Regions from separate parts of the Streptomyces sp. NPDC004266 genome, predicted to be linked through region 2. Evidence: riboswitches for the same ligand, from Rfam matches in the RefSeq annotation. Region 2 holds a riboswitch; the other holds the start of a gene.
The links. A riboswitch is a leader RNA that binds a small molecule or an ion and turns the genes downstream of it on or off. The one in region 2 is predicted to bind cyclic di-AMP.

Region 1: another riboswitch for cyclic di-AMP. It lies ahead of ACFYUZ_RS07890 (M23 family metallopeptidase); the one in region 2 lies ahead of ACFYUZ_RS19500 (peptidoglycan DD-metalloendopeptidase family protein).

Annotation. Positions count from the first base shown of each region.
Region 1 covers NZ_JBIAMM010000002.1:677,076-684,247, reverse strand. The annotation lists gene lhgO (L-2-hydroxyglutarate oxidase) at 1-609, shown strand, start outside; gene trmB (tRNA (guanosine(46)-N7)-methyltransferase TrmB) at 748-1,467, shown strand; gene ACFYUZ_RS07900 (PrsW family intramembrane metalloprotease) at 1,523-2,854, shown strand; gene ACFYUZ_RS07895 (aldo/keto reductase) at 2,851-3,798, opposite strand; gene ACFYUZ_RS07890 (M23 family metallopeptidase) at 3,845-4,945, opposite strand; cyclic di-AMP (ydaO/yuaA leader) riboswitch at 4,957-5,121, opposite strand; gene ACFYUZ_RS07885 (PP2C family protein-serine/threonine phosphatase) at 5,334-6,545, opposite strand; gene ACFYUZ_RS07880 (MFS transporter) at 6,657-7,172, opposite strand, start outside.
Region 2 covers NZ_JBIAMM010000007.1:317,702-324,873, forward strand. The annotation lists gene ACFYUZ_RS19485 (STM4012 family radical SAM protein) at 1-472, shown strand, start outside; gene ACFYUZ_RS19490 (STM4011 family radical SAM protein) at 482-1,342, shown strand; gene ACFYUZ_RS19495 (SGNH/GDSL hydrolase family protein) at 1,329-2,123, opposite strand; gene ACFYUZ_RS19500 (peptidoglycan DD-metalloendopeptidase family protein) at 2,274-3,230, opposite strand; cyclic di-AMP (ydaO/yuaA leader) riboswitch at 3,235-3,422, opposite strand; gene ACFYUZ_RS19505 (tyrosine-protein phosphatase) at 3,763-4,584, shown strand; gene ACFYUZ_RS19510 (DUF6126 family protein) at 4,591-4,746, opposite strand; gene ACFYUZ_RS19515 (helix-turn-helix domain-containing protein) at 4,793-5,422, opposite strand; gene ACFYUZ_RS19520 (aspartate aminotransferase family protein) at 5,497-6,882, opposite strand; gene hpnH (adenosyl-hopene transferase HpnH) at 6,879-7,172, opposite strand, start outside.

The DNA.
Region 1 (7,172 bases), on a different contig from region 2:
AAGGTCCTGGTGAACTGCGCGGGACTCCACTGCGACCGGATCGCCCGGCTCGCCGGTGACGACCCGGGCATGCGGATCGTCCCCTTCCGGGGGGAGTACTACGAGCTCGCGGACCCCTCGCTCGTGCGGGGCCTGGTCTATCCGGTGCCGGACCCCGCCTTCCCCTTCCTCGGGGTGCACCTCACCCGGGGCATCGACGGCGGCGTCCACATCGGGCCCAACGCCGTCCCGGCCCTCGCGAAGGAGGGGTACGGCTGGTCCGTGGTCCGCCCGCGCGAACTGGGCGCCACCCTGGCGTGGCCCGGCTCGTGGGCGATCGCCCGCGAGCACTGGCGGTACGGGGCGGGCGAGCTGCACCGCTCGCTCTCGAAGCGGGCCTTCACCGAGGCCGTGCGGCGGCTGCTGCCGATCGTCGAGGAGTCCGACCTGCGGCGGGCCGCGCCCGGGGTGCGGGCGCAGGCGGTGCTGCGGGACGGGACGCTCGTCGACGACTTCCTGATCCGCGAGGCGCCCCGGACGGTCCACGTGCTGAACGCGCCTTCGCCCGCGGCCACGGCCTCGCTGCCGATCGGCCGCGAGGTGGCGACCCGGGCCCTGGCCCGTCTGTAGCCCACCGGGCTCCTCCGGGTGCGGAGGCCCTTCGGTCGCCCCCGCCGTAGAATCGGCCGCATTGTGTCTGAGCAGATTGAGAACGGCCCGCAGCCCGTCGCCGACCCCGGCCAGCCCGTCGCACGGCGGGGCAGTCGGATGTTCGCCCCCGGCGAGGGGCCCATGCCGGATCCCGCCGGGGCCCATCACGAGCGGCGGATCCGCAGTTTCCAGCCGCGCCGCAGCCGTGTCACGTACGGGCAGGCCGAGGCCATGCTGAAGCGGTGGCCCGACTGGGGGCTCGACATCGACGGCAAGCGGGTCCTCGACCTGGGCGAGATGTTCGACGGGCTTCCGGTCGTCCTGGAGATCGGCTTCGGCATGGGCGAGGCCACGGCCCAGATGGCGGCCGCCGACCCCGGGACCGGGATCCTCGCCGTGGACGTGCACACCCCGGGTCAGGGCAACCTGCTCGGCCTCGCCGACCGGAACGGCCTGACCAACGTCCGGGTCGCCAACGGCGACGCGGTCATCCTGCTGCGCGAGATGCTGGAGGACGCCTCCCTCGACGGCTGCCGGGTCTACTTCCCGGACCCGTGGCCCAAGGCGCGCCACCACAAGCGGCGGCTGATCCAGCCCGAGTTCCTCAGCCTCCTGGCGCCGCGGATGAAGCCCGGGGCGGTGCTGCACTGCGCCACGGACTGGGAGGAGTACGCCGAGCAGATGCTGGAGGTGCTCTCCGCGCATCCGGACTACGAGAACACGCAGGCCGACGGCGGTTACGCGCCCCGTCCCGCCTTCCGTCCCCTCACCCGCTTCGAGGGGCAGGGGCTCGACAAGGGGCACGTCGTCCACGACCTCCTCTTCCGGAGGAAGTGACCGGCTCCCCTTATCTCCGTCGCCGGTGTCGGTGCGGGTCGTTAGGGTCGCTCACGTGTCGAACTCCGCCACCGGCGCCCCGCCGGACGCCGCTCCCGTCCCCCACCGGGACACCGAGGAGCCGGCCTTTCCCGCCGCAGCCGACCGGTCCCAGTGGCGCTACCGGCCCCGCCGGGCCTTCTGGCGCAGCCGGCTGGTCCGCGCGATCGCCGTCGTGACGCTGCTCGCGCTCTGCGCCCTGGTGATCCTGGCGCTGGTCCGCGAGCAGACCGGCACGCAGGGCTTCCTCGTGGGCCTGGGCCTCGCGGTGCTTCCCGTACCGCTGCTGATGTCGGCGTTCCGCTGGCTCGACCGGGTCGAGCCGGGGCCCTGGAAGAACATGCTGTTCGCCTTCGCCTGGGGTGCCTTCGCCGCCGCGCTCGTCGCGATCCTGGCGAACTCCTTCGCGGTCCGCTGGATCGCGACGGCCACCGCGGACCCGGACTCGGCGGACACGCTCGGCGCCACGCTGGTCGCTCCCGTGGTCGAGGAGAGCGCGAAGGCGGCGGCGGTCCTGCTGCTGTTCCTCTTCCGCAGGAGGGACTTCGGCGGTCTCGTCGACGGGGTCGTGGTCGCCGGCTTCACCGCGACCGGCTTCGCCTTCACCGAGAACATCCTCTATCTGGGGAACGCCTTCGGCGAGGACCAGGAGTTCGGCTCCTCGGGGCTCGGTTCGGTGACCGCCGCGACCTTCTTCGTACGGGTCGTGATGTCGCCCTTCGCGCATCCGCTGTTCACCGTGCTCACCGGCATCGGTTTCGGCTTCGCCGCCCTCGCGCCGCGCGGCAAGCGGCTGCGCCGGGTGCTGCTGCCCCTGGCGGGGCTGCTGCTCGCCATGGGCCTGCACTCCGCCTGGAACGGCTCGGCCACCTTCGGCGGCCCGCTGGCCTTCTACGCGGTGTACGGGGCGCTCATGGTCCCGGCCTTCGGTCTGCTGACCTGGCTGGCGGTGTGGAGCCGGCAGCGCGAGCTGCGCACGATATCCGGGGAGCTCCCGGCGTACGCGGCGGCCGGCTGGCTCGCGCCCGCCGAGCCGCTCGCGCTGTCCTCGATGCGCGCCCGGCAGGTGGCCCGTTCGTTCGCCGCCCGGACGTACGGGCCGCCGGCCGCGCGGGCGGTGGGCGAGTACGAGTCCTTCGCGACGACCCTCGCGTTCCTGCGGGACCGGGCCCGGCGCGGCACGGCGGGGCCCGACTTCCCGGCCCGGGAGCAGGAGCTGCTGCACCATCTGTGGCAGCGCCGCGAGGTCGCCTCCCCGGCCCTCACGTACGCGGCCCGGGCGACGGGCCGGGCCTGGGCGCCGCCGCAGTACCTGGACTACGACGGCTACAACCCGTACCGGAGTTAGCGCGCGGAGGCCTCCGTCAGGAGGTCCAGCTCGGCCTCCGTCAGCGTGAGGCCGGCCGCCGCGACCAGGGCCGGGAGCTGTTCGACCGTGCGGGCCGAGGCGATCGGCGCGGCGACGGTCGGGCGGGCGGCGAGCCAGGCGAGGGCGACGCTGGCGAGCTCCGCGCCGTGCGCCTCGGCGACGGCGTCGAGGGCGGAGAGCACGGCCCGGCCCCGCTCGGTGTCCAGGTGTCCGGCGGCCCCGGAGGCGCGGACGCTGTCGACGGTGGCACCGGGTCGGTACTTGCCGGTGAGGAAGCCGGCCGCGAGCCCGTAGTACGGGACGGCGGAGAGTCCGGCCCGCTCGACGGTCTCCAGGAGCGGGCCCTCGTAGGTGTCGCGCGAGACCAGGTTGTAGTGCGGCTGGAGGGCGACGTACCGGGCGAGGCCCTCGGCCTCGGCGAAGTCGAGGGAGGCGCGCAGCCGCTCGGGGGAGATGTTGGAGGCGGCGACGGCGCGCACCTTGCCGTCCTTCACCAGCTGGTCGAGGGCGGTGACGATCTCCTCGACGGGGACGGACTCGTCGTCGAAGTGCGTGTAGTAGAGGTCGATGTGGTCGGTGCCGAGGCGGCGCAGCGACTCCTCGGCGGCCGCCTTGATGGTGGGGGCGGAGAGGCCCTTGAAGCGGGGGTGGGCGCCGGCCTTGGTGGCGACGACGACCTCGGAGCGGTTGCCCCGGGAGGCGAGCCAGCGGCCGATGACGGTCTCGGACTCTCCGCCCTCGTTGCCCGCGGCCCAGGCGGAGTAGACGTCGGCGGAGTCGACGAAGTTGCCGCCGGCCGCGGCGTAGGCGTCGAGGACGGCGAAGGACTGCGCTTCGTCGGCGGTCCAGCCGAAGACGTTGCCGCCCAGGGCTATCGGGAAGACGTGCAGGTCGGAGGTGCCCAGTCGGCGGAGAGAGGTCATGTGGGGATCAACCGCTCCCGTCGCCGGGCCTATTCCGTGCGGTGCCTCAGAGGCTCAGGCCCTTGGAGCGGAGCCAGGACGCCGGGTCGATGCCGTCGCCGCCGGCCGTGTGGACCTCCATGTGGAGGTGGGCGCCGGTGACGTTGCCGGTGGCGCCGACGCGGCCGATGGTCTCGCCGGTGCCCACGGTCTGGCCGGCGCTGACCAGCATGGACGAGAGGTGGCAGTACCAGACCTCGGTGCCGTCCTCCAGCTCCAGGACGATGCGGTAGCCGTAGGAGCCGGACCAGCCCGCGGACTTGACGGTCGCGCCGTGGACGGCCTTGAGCGGGGTGCCCGTGGGCGCGGCGAAGTCGAGGCCGGTGTGGTAGCCGGAGGACCACATCGAGCCGGACTGCATGTAGGTGGCGGTGAGGGTGTACGAGGAGACCGGCAGCGAGTAGCTGGCGGCGAGCTGGGCGAGGCGCTCGGCCTCGGCCTTCGCCCTGGCCTCCGCTTCAGCCTTGGCCTTGGCCTCCGCCTCGGCCTTCGCCTTCGCCTCGGCGGCCGCCTTCTCCGCGGCGGCTTCCTTGGCCACGGCCTCCGCGGCGGCCTTCTCGGCCGCGGCCTTCTCCGCGGCGGCCTTCTCGGCGGCGTCGGCGGAGGCCTGCTGCTGCTCGGCCTGCTGGAGGATGCGGGCGCGCAGGGCCTCGCCCGCGGCGGGGGCGGCGACGGTCTGCTCGGTCTGCCCGGTGCTCTCGTCGGCCGCGGTGGTGTAGGTGGCGGCGGTGAGCGGGTTCGGGTTGGCGCGGGCCTCGCTGACGGGCTCGCTGTGCTCCTCGGGGAGGAGGTCGCCGACGCCGGGGAGGTCGTGGGCGTCCGGCAGGTCCAGGTCGGGGAGGTCCGGCAGCGATATGGCGACCGGGGGCTTCTCCTGCGCGGTGGCGAGGCCGCCCGCGCCGACGGCCGCGATGACGCCGACGCCGAGGACGGTGGAGGAGCGGGCGAAGTTGGAGCGCTGCTTGACGACCCGGTGCCGGCCGCCGGAGCGGCTCTCGGCGCGGAGGGAGCCCTCGGTGGGGTTCCACTCGGTGCCCGGGGCGGCGGGACCCGCACCGCCACCGAAGGCGTCGAAGGGGGCTTCGGGTGCGGGGGTGTTGGACGCCACGGAGGCGCGCTCCTTTCCTTCCTTCTCGCCTACCGGGTTAGCTGACGGGTTCGGAGCAGGAAGGTCTCCTACGGGCTCGACCGCCCTCGTGCGTGGTTGGCACGGGTGCGAAGGGGCCCGATTCACCCCAAGTGGTGGTTCCCCGGTTCCTTTTCAGGATTCGGCGCGTGCGCACGGTGCCGCCTCTTGCGACGGCTGGGACGACCGCGCTGCGTTATCGAACGTTAATAGACAGGGGGTCCCGATTCCAAGCCGTCCTCCTTGATCATTCATTGGATTGTGGGTGTATCGCCCGAGTTGACCCCCCTTCAGAGAGGCGCGGAGCGGCAAGGGCGAAACCTTCGCGATCTGACGTTATGTCAATTGTTATCGCAGTGACACCCCGCGACTACGTCCGGTGACCGGGCCCGCCCGGAGGCACCACCGGCATCGTCCGGCGCCGCTCGGGCTGCCCCGTCGCCGGGCGGCTCACCGCGAGCAGCGCCATGTCGTCCGTCGACCCGCCGCCCGTGTGGAGCCGCACGTCGCCCACGAGCGCGTCGAGCAGCTCCTCGGGCCCCGGGAAGATCCGCCCGGCGAGACGCGCCGCCGGATCGTAGAAGACGCCCTGCGCGTTCCGCGCCTCCGAGAGGCCGTCCGTGTAGAAGAGCAGCGTCGCACCCGGCGGGAACGGCCGCGCCTCCGCCCGGTCCGGCCACGCCGCCAGGTCGCCCATGCCGAGCGGCAGCGCCGCCTCGCCCGGCTCCAGCGACTCCAGCCGCCCGTCGGCGTACAGCATCAGCGGCGGCGGGTGCCCCCGGTTGACGACCCGTACGAAACCGCCGAAGGTCCCGCTCCCGTCGGTGCGCGGGATCTCGGCCAGGACGGCCGTGGTGAACCCCTCGAAGGCGTCGAGCCCGTGCCGGCGGGTGCCCTCCCGGGCCAGCGCCCGCTCCAGGCGCTGCGCCACGCCCTCCAGGGTCCGCTCCTGCTCGGCCGCCTCCCGGAAGGCCCCGATGACGACGGCGACGGCCTCGACCGCGTCCAGCCCCTTGCCCCGGACGTCCCCGACCACGAGCCGCACCCCGTGCGGGGTGTCCTGGACGGCGAACAGGTCGCCGCCGATGAACGCGTCGGCCTGCGCCGCCTCGTACCGCGCCGCGCACTGCAGTCCGCCGATCCGCTCGGCGGGCGTCGGCAGCACCGCCTTCTGCGCGGTCTCGGCGATGACCCGCGCCGAGGCGAGCCGCTCGCCGCTGCGGCGCACGACCCGGTTGATGAGGAGGGCGAGCCCGGAGACGGTGAGGACGGTCAGGGTCTCGGTGAGGGCCGGGACCTCGTCGGCGGTGCCGTTGTAGAGGTGCAGCCCCACGGAGGCGAGGACGGCGGCGATCCCGGTGAGGAGGGTCGTCAGCATCGAGAAGAAGGGCGCGGCGATCAGCGGAGCGGCGGAGAAGAGCGGCGACGCGGTGTACGCGGGCGGGGTCGCCAGGTCGAAGGCGACCCCGCCCACGATGACCAGCGGGGGCAGCGCCCGGATGAACTTCCGGGCACCGCCGTACTCGGGGCGGTCCTCGCCGCCCCGCCGTCCTCCGCCCGCCGCTCCTAGGGGGTTCCCCACCTGTGCTCTCCTGCCCGGTCCGCCCCGGCCGCGGTCCGCACCGCGCGCCCTCCCAGGGTGGCCGTCGCCGCCCGGGGCGGCGACTCCCACGGGGCCGAGTGGCGTACGGGGTCAGCCGGCCGCGAGCCGCCCGCCCCGGGCGAGGAGCGCCATCGCCGCCGCGCACCCCAGGCCCACCGCGCACAGCGCGAGCCACGGCGCCGCCGACCAGCCGGTGACGTCGAAGAGCGCGCCGGTCCCCAGGTTCCCGAGGGTGATCCCGATCCCGCACACCGTGTTGTAGAGCCCGTAGTGGGTGGCCACCCAGCGCCCCCGGGACAGGGCGACGACCGTGTCCATCTCGTACGGGTAGAGCACCGCGTTCGCGACGGCCAGGACCGCCGCGCACAGCAGCAGCCCCGCCGGCCCCCGGCCCAGGGCCGCCGGGACGAGGAAGGCCCCGCCCATCAGCGCGAGCCCGAGCACGAGACACCGCTCCCGGTCGAGCCGGCGCCGGGTCCAGGCCGTGATCCGCAGCTGCCCGGCGAGCGCGACGAGCGCCGAGACGACGAACAGCGCGGTCGTCACTCCCGTACCGCCCGCCGCGAGCGGCAGCGCCAGGTAGACCTGGAAGGACAGCACGTACGA
Region 2 (7,172 bases):
GGACGCGGGCCCCGCCGGCCCGGACGACTACGCCTGCCAGACGGACGGCATGATCGGCCTGGGCTGCGGTGCCCGCTCGTACACCTCGGCCCTGCACTACTCCTTCGACTACGCCGTCGACATGCGGGAGATCCGCTCGATCATCGACGCGTACACGGAGACGGAGGACTTCTCCCGGGCGGAGGTGGGCCGGGCGGTGGACGGGGACGAGGCCCGCCGCCGGCATCTGCTCCAGTCGCTGCTCCAGGCCGAGGGCATGCCGGTCGCCGGGTACGAGGAGCGATTCGGTTCCTCGCCGTTCGAGGATTTCGGCCCGGAGCTCGCCCGGTTCGAGGAGTACGGCTGGATCGCGGACGCCCCGGCGGGGCTGCTGCGGCTGTCACCCGAGGGGCTCGCGCACTCCGACGGGCTCGGTCCCGAGCTCTTCTCCCCCGCCGTACGGGCCGCGATGGCCGCGTACGAGGCGAAGTAGGCGGCGGCCGTGGACCTCACCCTGCTCTATCGGGGCCCGCTCTCCTCCTGCGACTTCGACTGCCCGTACTGTCCCTTCGCCAAGCGCCGGGACAGCCGGGAGCAGTTGCGCGCGGACCGGGCGGCGCTCGAACGGTTCACCGGCTGGGCCGCCGCGCAGACCGGGGACCGGCTGCGGATCCTCTTCACTCCGTGGGGCGAGGGGCTCGTCCGCTCCTGGTACCGGCGGGCGCTGGTCGAGCTGTCCCGGCTGCCGCACGTGGAGCGGGTGGCGATCCAGACCAATCTGAGCTGCCGGACGGAGTGGCTGGCGGAGGCGGACCCGGAGAGCGTGGCCCTGTGGTGCACGTACCACCCGGGGCAGACTCCGTACGAGCGGTTCCTCGCGAAGTGCCACGAGCTGGCGGAGCGGGGGGTGCGGTACAGCGTCGGGGTGGTCGGGCTGCCCGAGCACCGGGAGCACGCCCGGCGGCTGCGGGACGCGCTGCCGCCGCACGTCTACCTCTGGGTGAACGCGGCCGAGGGGCACACGTACACCGACGCGGAGGCCGAGGGCTGGACGGAGCTCGACCCGCTCTTCCCGTACAGCCGGCATCCGCACCGCTCGGCGGGGCTGCCCTGTCGCACCGGGGAGTCGGTGGTCTCGGTGGACGGCGAGGGGACGGTGCGGCGCTGTCACTTCGTCAGGGCCGAGCTGGGGAACCTGTACGACGGTTCGTACCGTGCCGCGCTGCGTCCCCGCGCCTGCCCCCTCGCCGTCTGCGACTGCCACATCGGCTACGTCCACCTGGAGACGCTGCCGCTGTACGACGTGTTCGCCGGCGGGGTCCTGGAGCGGATCCCCGCCGCACCGCGCACTACAGGGGCATGAGGTCGGGGCGCTTCGCCTCGACGTGGTCGCCGGAGCTCTCGCCGCGCAGCCGGCGCCCGATCCAGGGCACCAGGTACTCCCGGGCCCAGTGGATGTCGTCGCGGCGCACTTCGAGCGTGCCGCGGGGCGGCTCCGGCGGCCAGGGCTGGTCCGGGTCGGCGGGCACGGGCAGGCCGAGGACCTGGGCGGCGCGCAGGGCGACGCGGGTGTGTCCCTCGGGCGAGAGGTGCAGCCGGTCGTCGTCCCAGGCGCGCCGGTCCTGGACGGACCTCAGCGACCACAGGTCGAGGACCGGGCAGCCGTAGCGGTCCGCGACGGCCCGGACGTGACCGTTGTAGGTGGCGATCTTGCCGCGCAGGTGCTTGAGGAGGATCACGTCGCGGGTGTCGAAGCCGGTGGTCACCATGACGGTGCCGACGGCGGAGGTCAGGTCGGCGACGGCGCGCTCGAAGCGCTCGGCCACGTCGTCCGGGTCCGTCCCGGGGCGGATGATGTCGTTGCCGCCCGCGCAGAAGGTCACCAGGTCGGGGGCGAGTTCCTTCGCCCGCGGGACCTGTTCCGCCACGATCTGGTCGAGGAGGCGCCCGCGTACGGCCAGGTTGGCGTAGCGGAAGGCGTCGTGCTCCGGCAGCTGGTCGGCGAGCAGGACCGCGAAGCGGTCCGCCCAGCCGACGTACGTCCCGTCGGGGCCGGGGTCGCCGACGCCCTCGGTGAAGCTGTCACCGATCGCCGCGTACGACCCGAATGCGTTCTTTTCTTTTGATCTCGAATCGTCTGCCACGGGAGCACATCTTTCCCTTTGGGATGTGACCTACGCGACCGTAAGGAGGGGTTGACGGCGGGTGACATATGCCACCGATAAAGATTCCGCCAAACCGGAATACGCCGGAGGCCCGGCACGTACGTGCCGGGCCCCGGTGCCGAAGCGGTGTCAGATGCTCACGCCGTGCTGGCGCAGGGCGGCCAGCGGGTCGATGTCGGAGCCGTACTCCGGCCCGGTGCGCATCTCGAAGTGCAGGTGCGGGCCGGTGACGTTGCCGGTCGCGCCGGACAGGCCGATCTGGTCGCCGCCGTTGACGGTCTGGCCGGCGGAGACGGAGATCGAGGAGAGGTGGGCGTACTGCGAGAAGGTGCCGTCGGCGTGCTGGATGACGACCTGGTTGCCGTACGCGCCGCCGTCGCCGGCGGAGTAGACGGTGCCGGGGCCGACCGCGTGGATCGGGGTGCCGGTGGAGGCGATGAAGTCGACACCGGTGTGGTAGCCGGAGGACCACATGGAGCCGGACTGGTGGTAGGGCGTCGACATGCCGGCACCGGCGATCGGGGCGACCCAGCCGGAGGAGGAGGGCGCACCGGCCGGCGAGGGCGCCGCGGAGGCCGGCGCCGGGGCGGTGGTCGCGGCGGCCGGGGCCGAGGAGCGCTCGCCGCCGCGGGAGGCGCGGGGGGCCGCGTCGCCGTTCTTGCCGGAGCTCCGCGCGCCCTGGTGGTCGGCCTTCGGCGCGGCGGCTGCGGCGGTGTTCTTCGCGCCGAGGGTGAGCTTCATGCCGGGCAGGATCAGCGAGGGGTTCTCGCCGATGACCCGGCGGTTGTCCTTGTACAGCTTCTGCCAGCCGCCCGCGAGGTGGTGCTCGGTGGCGATCTTCGAGAGGTAGTCGCCCCGGACGACGGAGTACGTCTTCGGCGCGGTCTTCGCGGTGGCGGGCGCGGCGGCCGCCACGTGGGCGACGGCCTGGGCGGGGGCGGCGGCCGGGGCGGCCTGCTCGGCGGCGTGGGCGCCGGTGGCTCCGAGGAGCGGGAGGGCGACGACGGCGCCCCCGGTGCCGGCGGCGGCGATGCCGCGGGTCAGACGGTTGGACTTGGTGCGGCGGTGCTTACCCTTCGCGGGCATGGCGAATTCCTCTCCGGCGCCTGCGAGGTGAGCTGTCGGGTTCGGACTGGAGATGTCCGGCCGCGTGTCCACGCGACTTCACCCCGAGCCGTCCTTCTTCGAGGGATCGGCGACTTACCTGGGTCCCCCGCTCCTGCCTCGTACGGGTGAGTGCGGATTCCGGTCGGTGGCAGGATTCGGCGGTCCGTCCGGATTGAGCGCGACGCTAGACGAGTGGGGTCGGCGTGAACAAGCCACGGTTTTCGAGCACTCCGGGATTCCTTGACATCCCGCCGGAATTCCGGTCACCCTCCGTGGATGACGGCCCTTCGATCCCCTTTTCCCGGGGGGTATTTGGAAAAGACGATCAGGCACGGTCCGTCACGGTTATGACGCTGCTCACGCACCGATCCCCATCTCCCCTGCAACCGGGGCGGGTTACATCGAACCCCTCAATACGGACAGATCGCCCATTCCCGTCCGAGGGGGTGCGTGCCGGGGTTCCCAGCCGGGATGATTGCCCCAGGAACCGATCAACAGAACAGGAGCAGCCGTGACGCAGCAGCTGCCGCAGGTCCCGCCCGCCGAAGCCGCCGAGCCCGAGCTGACGGAGGTCCGCAACTTCCGGGACGTGGGCGGCCTGCCGACGACGGACGGACGTGCCGTCCGCCCCGGCCGGCTCTTCCGCAGCGGTCACCTCGCCCACGCGACGGAGGACGACGCCGCCTTCCTCGCCTCGCTGGGCCTGCACACCGTCTTCGACTTCCGCAACGAGTCGGACCGGAAGGTCGAGGGAGCGGACGTCGACCTGCCCGGCGTCCGGAATGTGAACATACCCCTCAACGACCCGGCCGACGGCAAGGAGTTCTGGAAGCTGGTGCGCGACGGCGGGATCGCGCAGCTGCGGGAGGTCCTCGGCGACGGCAAGGCGGCCGCCCGCATGTCCGACTCGTACCGGAAGATGGTGGTCGAGCGGACCGTGGAGCACAGCCGGATCCTGCACTCCATGGCGGAGGAGAGCGTCCCGGCGCTCATGCACTGCGCGGCCGGCAAGGACCGGGCCGGGCTCGCCGTCGCGATCACCCTGCTCGCGGTCGGGGTCGAGCGGGAGGCCATCGAGGCCGACTACGTGAAGTCGAACGCCCCGCACCGCCGCTACAAGGTGCGCCGCAGCTCCACCTCCTCGGACGCGATGTCGCCCGAGGTGATGGAGCTGCTGAGCCCGCTCTTCGACGCGCGGGTGGAGTACCTGCGGGCCGCCTTCGAGACGATCGAGGCGACCTGGGGCTCGGTGGACGCCTACCTCGCGGAGGGCCTGAAGCTGGCCCCGGAGACCCGTGAGCGCCTGCGGGAGCGGCTGCTCACGGAGGCCTGAGGCCGCCTACTGGTTCTGCCCGCCCAGCATGAAGAGCAGATAGAGGAAGCCGGCGAAGAGGTGACCCGCGATCAGATAGGCGAAGAGGCGGAGCACGAGCCCCTTGGGGAACTTGCCTTCACCGCGCTCCTCGCCGGTGACCGGTACGGACTTCTCGGACATGTCTTTCCTTTCCTGGATATTCAGGACTCGGAAGGGTGGCGTGGGATCAGCGCCGGTGCGGGGTCCCGTCGCCGAGGCACAGCTCGGCGGCGGGGCTCTGCATCAGGGTGTGGACGAAGAGCAGCTCGGCCCCGCCGGACGTGGCGGCGCCGATCCGGTGCGGGGTCAGCGAGTCGAAGTGCGCGCTGTCCCCGGGGTCGAGCACGTGGACGGCCTCGCCGAGCGCGAGCCGGACCCGCCCCTCCAGGACGTGGATCCACTCCTCGCCGGGGTGGACGCGCACGATGTCGGCCCGGGTGGCGTACGGCACGTGGACCCGCAGGCACTGCAGGGCTCGCCCGGCGCCGCCCGCCTGGCGGTAGATCCAGCCGTCGGCCTCGACGGGTTCGGAGCGGCCGGCCCGGACGACGGGGTCGCGCTCGGGGGGCGCCTCGCCCAGGAGCTCGGAGACCGTCGTACCGTAGATACGGGACAGGGCCAGCAGCATCGGCAGCGAGGGCTGCCGGTTCCCCGTCTCCAGGCGCGAGAGGTGGGCGGGCGAGAGGCCGGCCCGCTGGGCGGCGGCCTCCAGGGTGAGCCCCCGGCGGCGGCGCAGGGCCCGCAGCTGCGGGGCGACGTCGGGCAGGACGTCGGGGGTGGCGGGGGCCGGGGAGGTCTCCCCGGGGACGTGGTCCATGCGTCCATTCCGCCAGGATCGTGCCTCTGAGGCAAATTTATTGCCTCAGAGGCAAAAGCGGCGTCGAGAACCGGTCAGCGCTGCGCGACCGCCTGCTTGACCAGCGTCTTCCCGAAGTCCCACATCAGCCCGCCGCCCCCGTGGGCGTCGTCCATGACCGCGGTGAAGGCGGTCACGAAGCGGTCCACGTCCGCCTCGTCGACCACCAGCGGCGGGATCAGCTTGATCACCTCCAGGTGGTCCCCGGAGACCTGGGTGAGGATCCGGTGCCGCTGGAGCAGCGGGACGACGACCATCTGGGCGAAGAGGCCCTTGCGGGCCGCCTGGAGCATCGTCCAGCGCCCGCGCAGCCCGAGCGAGGACGGCCGCCCGAACTCGATCCCGATCATCAGGCCGCGCCCGCGGATCTCGTGCAGCAGCTCGTACCGCGGCACGAGCTCCCTCAGACGGCCCGAGAGCAGGTCGCCGATCCGGCGGGCGTGCGCGACGGTGCCCTCCTCCTCCATGACCGAGAGGACGGCGAGCCCGGCGGCCATGGCCTGCGCGTTCGCCCCGAAGCTCGCCGAGTGGACCAGGACCCGGTCCATCGACGAGTAGACCTTCTTGAAGATCCAGTCCTTGCCGAGGGTGGCGCCGACCGGGACGTAGCCGCCGGAGAGCGCCTTGGCGACGCAGACCAGGTCCGGTTCGACCCCCTCCTCGTGCTGGTAGGCGTAGAAGTCGCCGGTCCGGCCGAGACCCGTCTGCACCTCGTCCGCGATGAGCAGCGCGCCGTGCCGGCGCAGCAGCTCCTGGGCGTCCCGGAGGAAGCCCGGCGGCGCCGCGTGGACGCCCTTGCCCTGGATGGGCTCCACGACGAAGGCGGCCACGTCGCCCCCGCGCAGCTCCCGCTCCAGGGCGTCGAGGTCGCCGAGGGCGATCGCGGTGTCCGGCAGGAGCGGGTCGAAGCCCTCCCGGAAGCCCTGCTCGCCGTTGACGGAGAGGGAGCCGGTGGTGAGCCCGTGGAAGGCGTGGTGGCAGTAGAGGACCCTCGGCCGCCCGGTGGCGTACCGGGCGAACTTGAGGGCGGTCTCCACGGCCTCGGTGCCGCTGTTGCCGAAGAAGACCCGGTCGAGGTGCGGGCTGTGGGTGAGCAGCTTCTCGGCGAGGAGGCCCGGCAGCGGCTGGCAGTCGAAGCGGGTGAGGTCGGCGAGCTGGGCGTCCAGGACGTCGTGGAGGGCCTTGCGGACGACGGGGTGGTGCCGTCCGAGGCCCATCACGCCGAAGCCGGCGAGCATGTCGAGGTGGTCGACGCCGTCGGCGTCCCAGAAGTGGGCGCCCTCGGCCCGCTCGTAGACCTTGTCGAAGCCGATGGTGTGGAGCATGCGCGGCAGCTGGGGGTTGAGGTACCTGGCGTGCAGCTCGTACCGCTCCGCGCCGCGCTCGGAGAGCAGCGCCCGCAGGTCGAACCCGCCGGTCATGACGTGCTGTTCCCGGAGACCGTCTCACGGATCGCGCGCAGGGACTCCTTGAGGGAGCCCATGGTGGCGAGGACGGCGGTGGGCTCGTAGCCGCAGTGCGCCATGCAGTTGGCGCAGCGCGGGTCCTTGCCGCGGCCGTACTTGTCCCAGTCGGTGTCCTCGACGAGTTCGCGGTACGTGGGGACGTATCCGTCGCTCATCAGATAGCAGGGGCGCTGCCAGCCGAAGAGCGAGTAGTTGGGAATGGCCCAGGCGGTGCAGGGGAAGTCCGCCTTTCCTTCCAGGAAGTC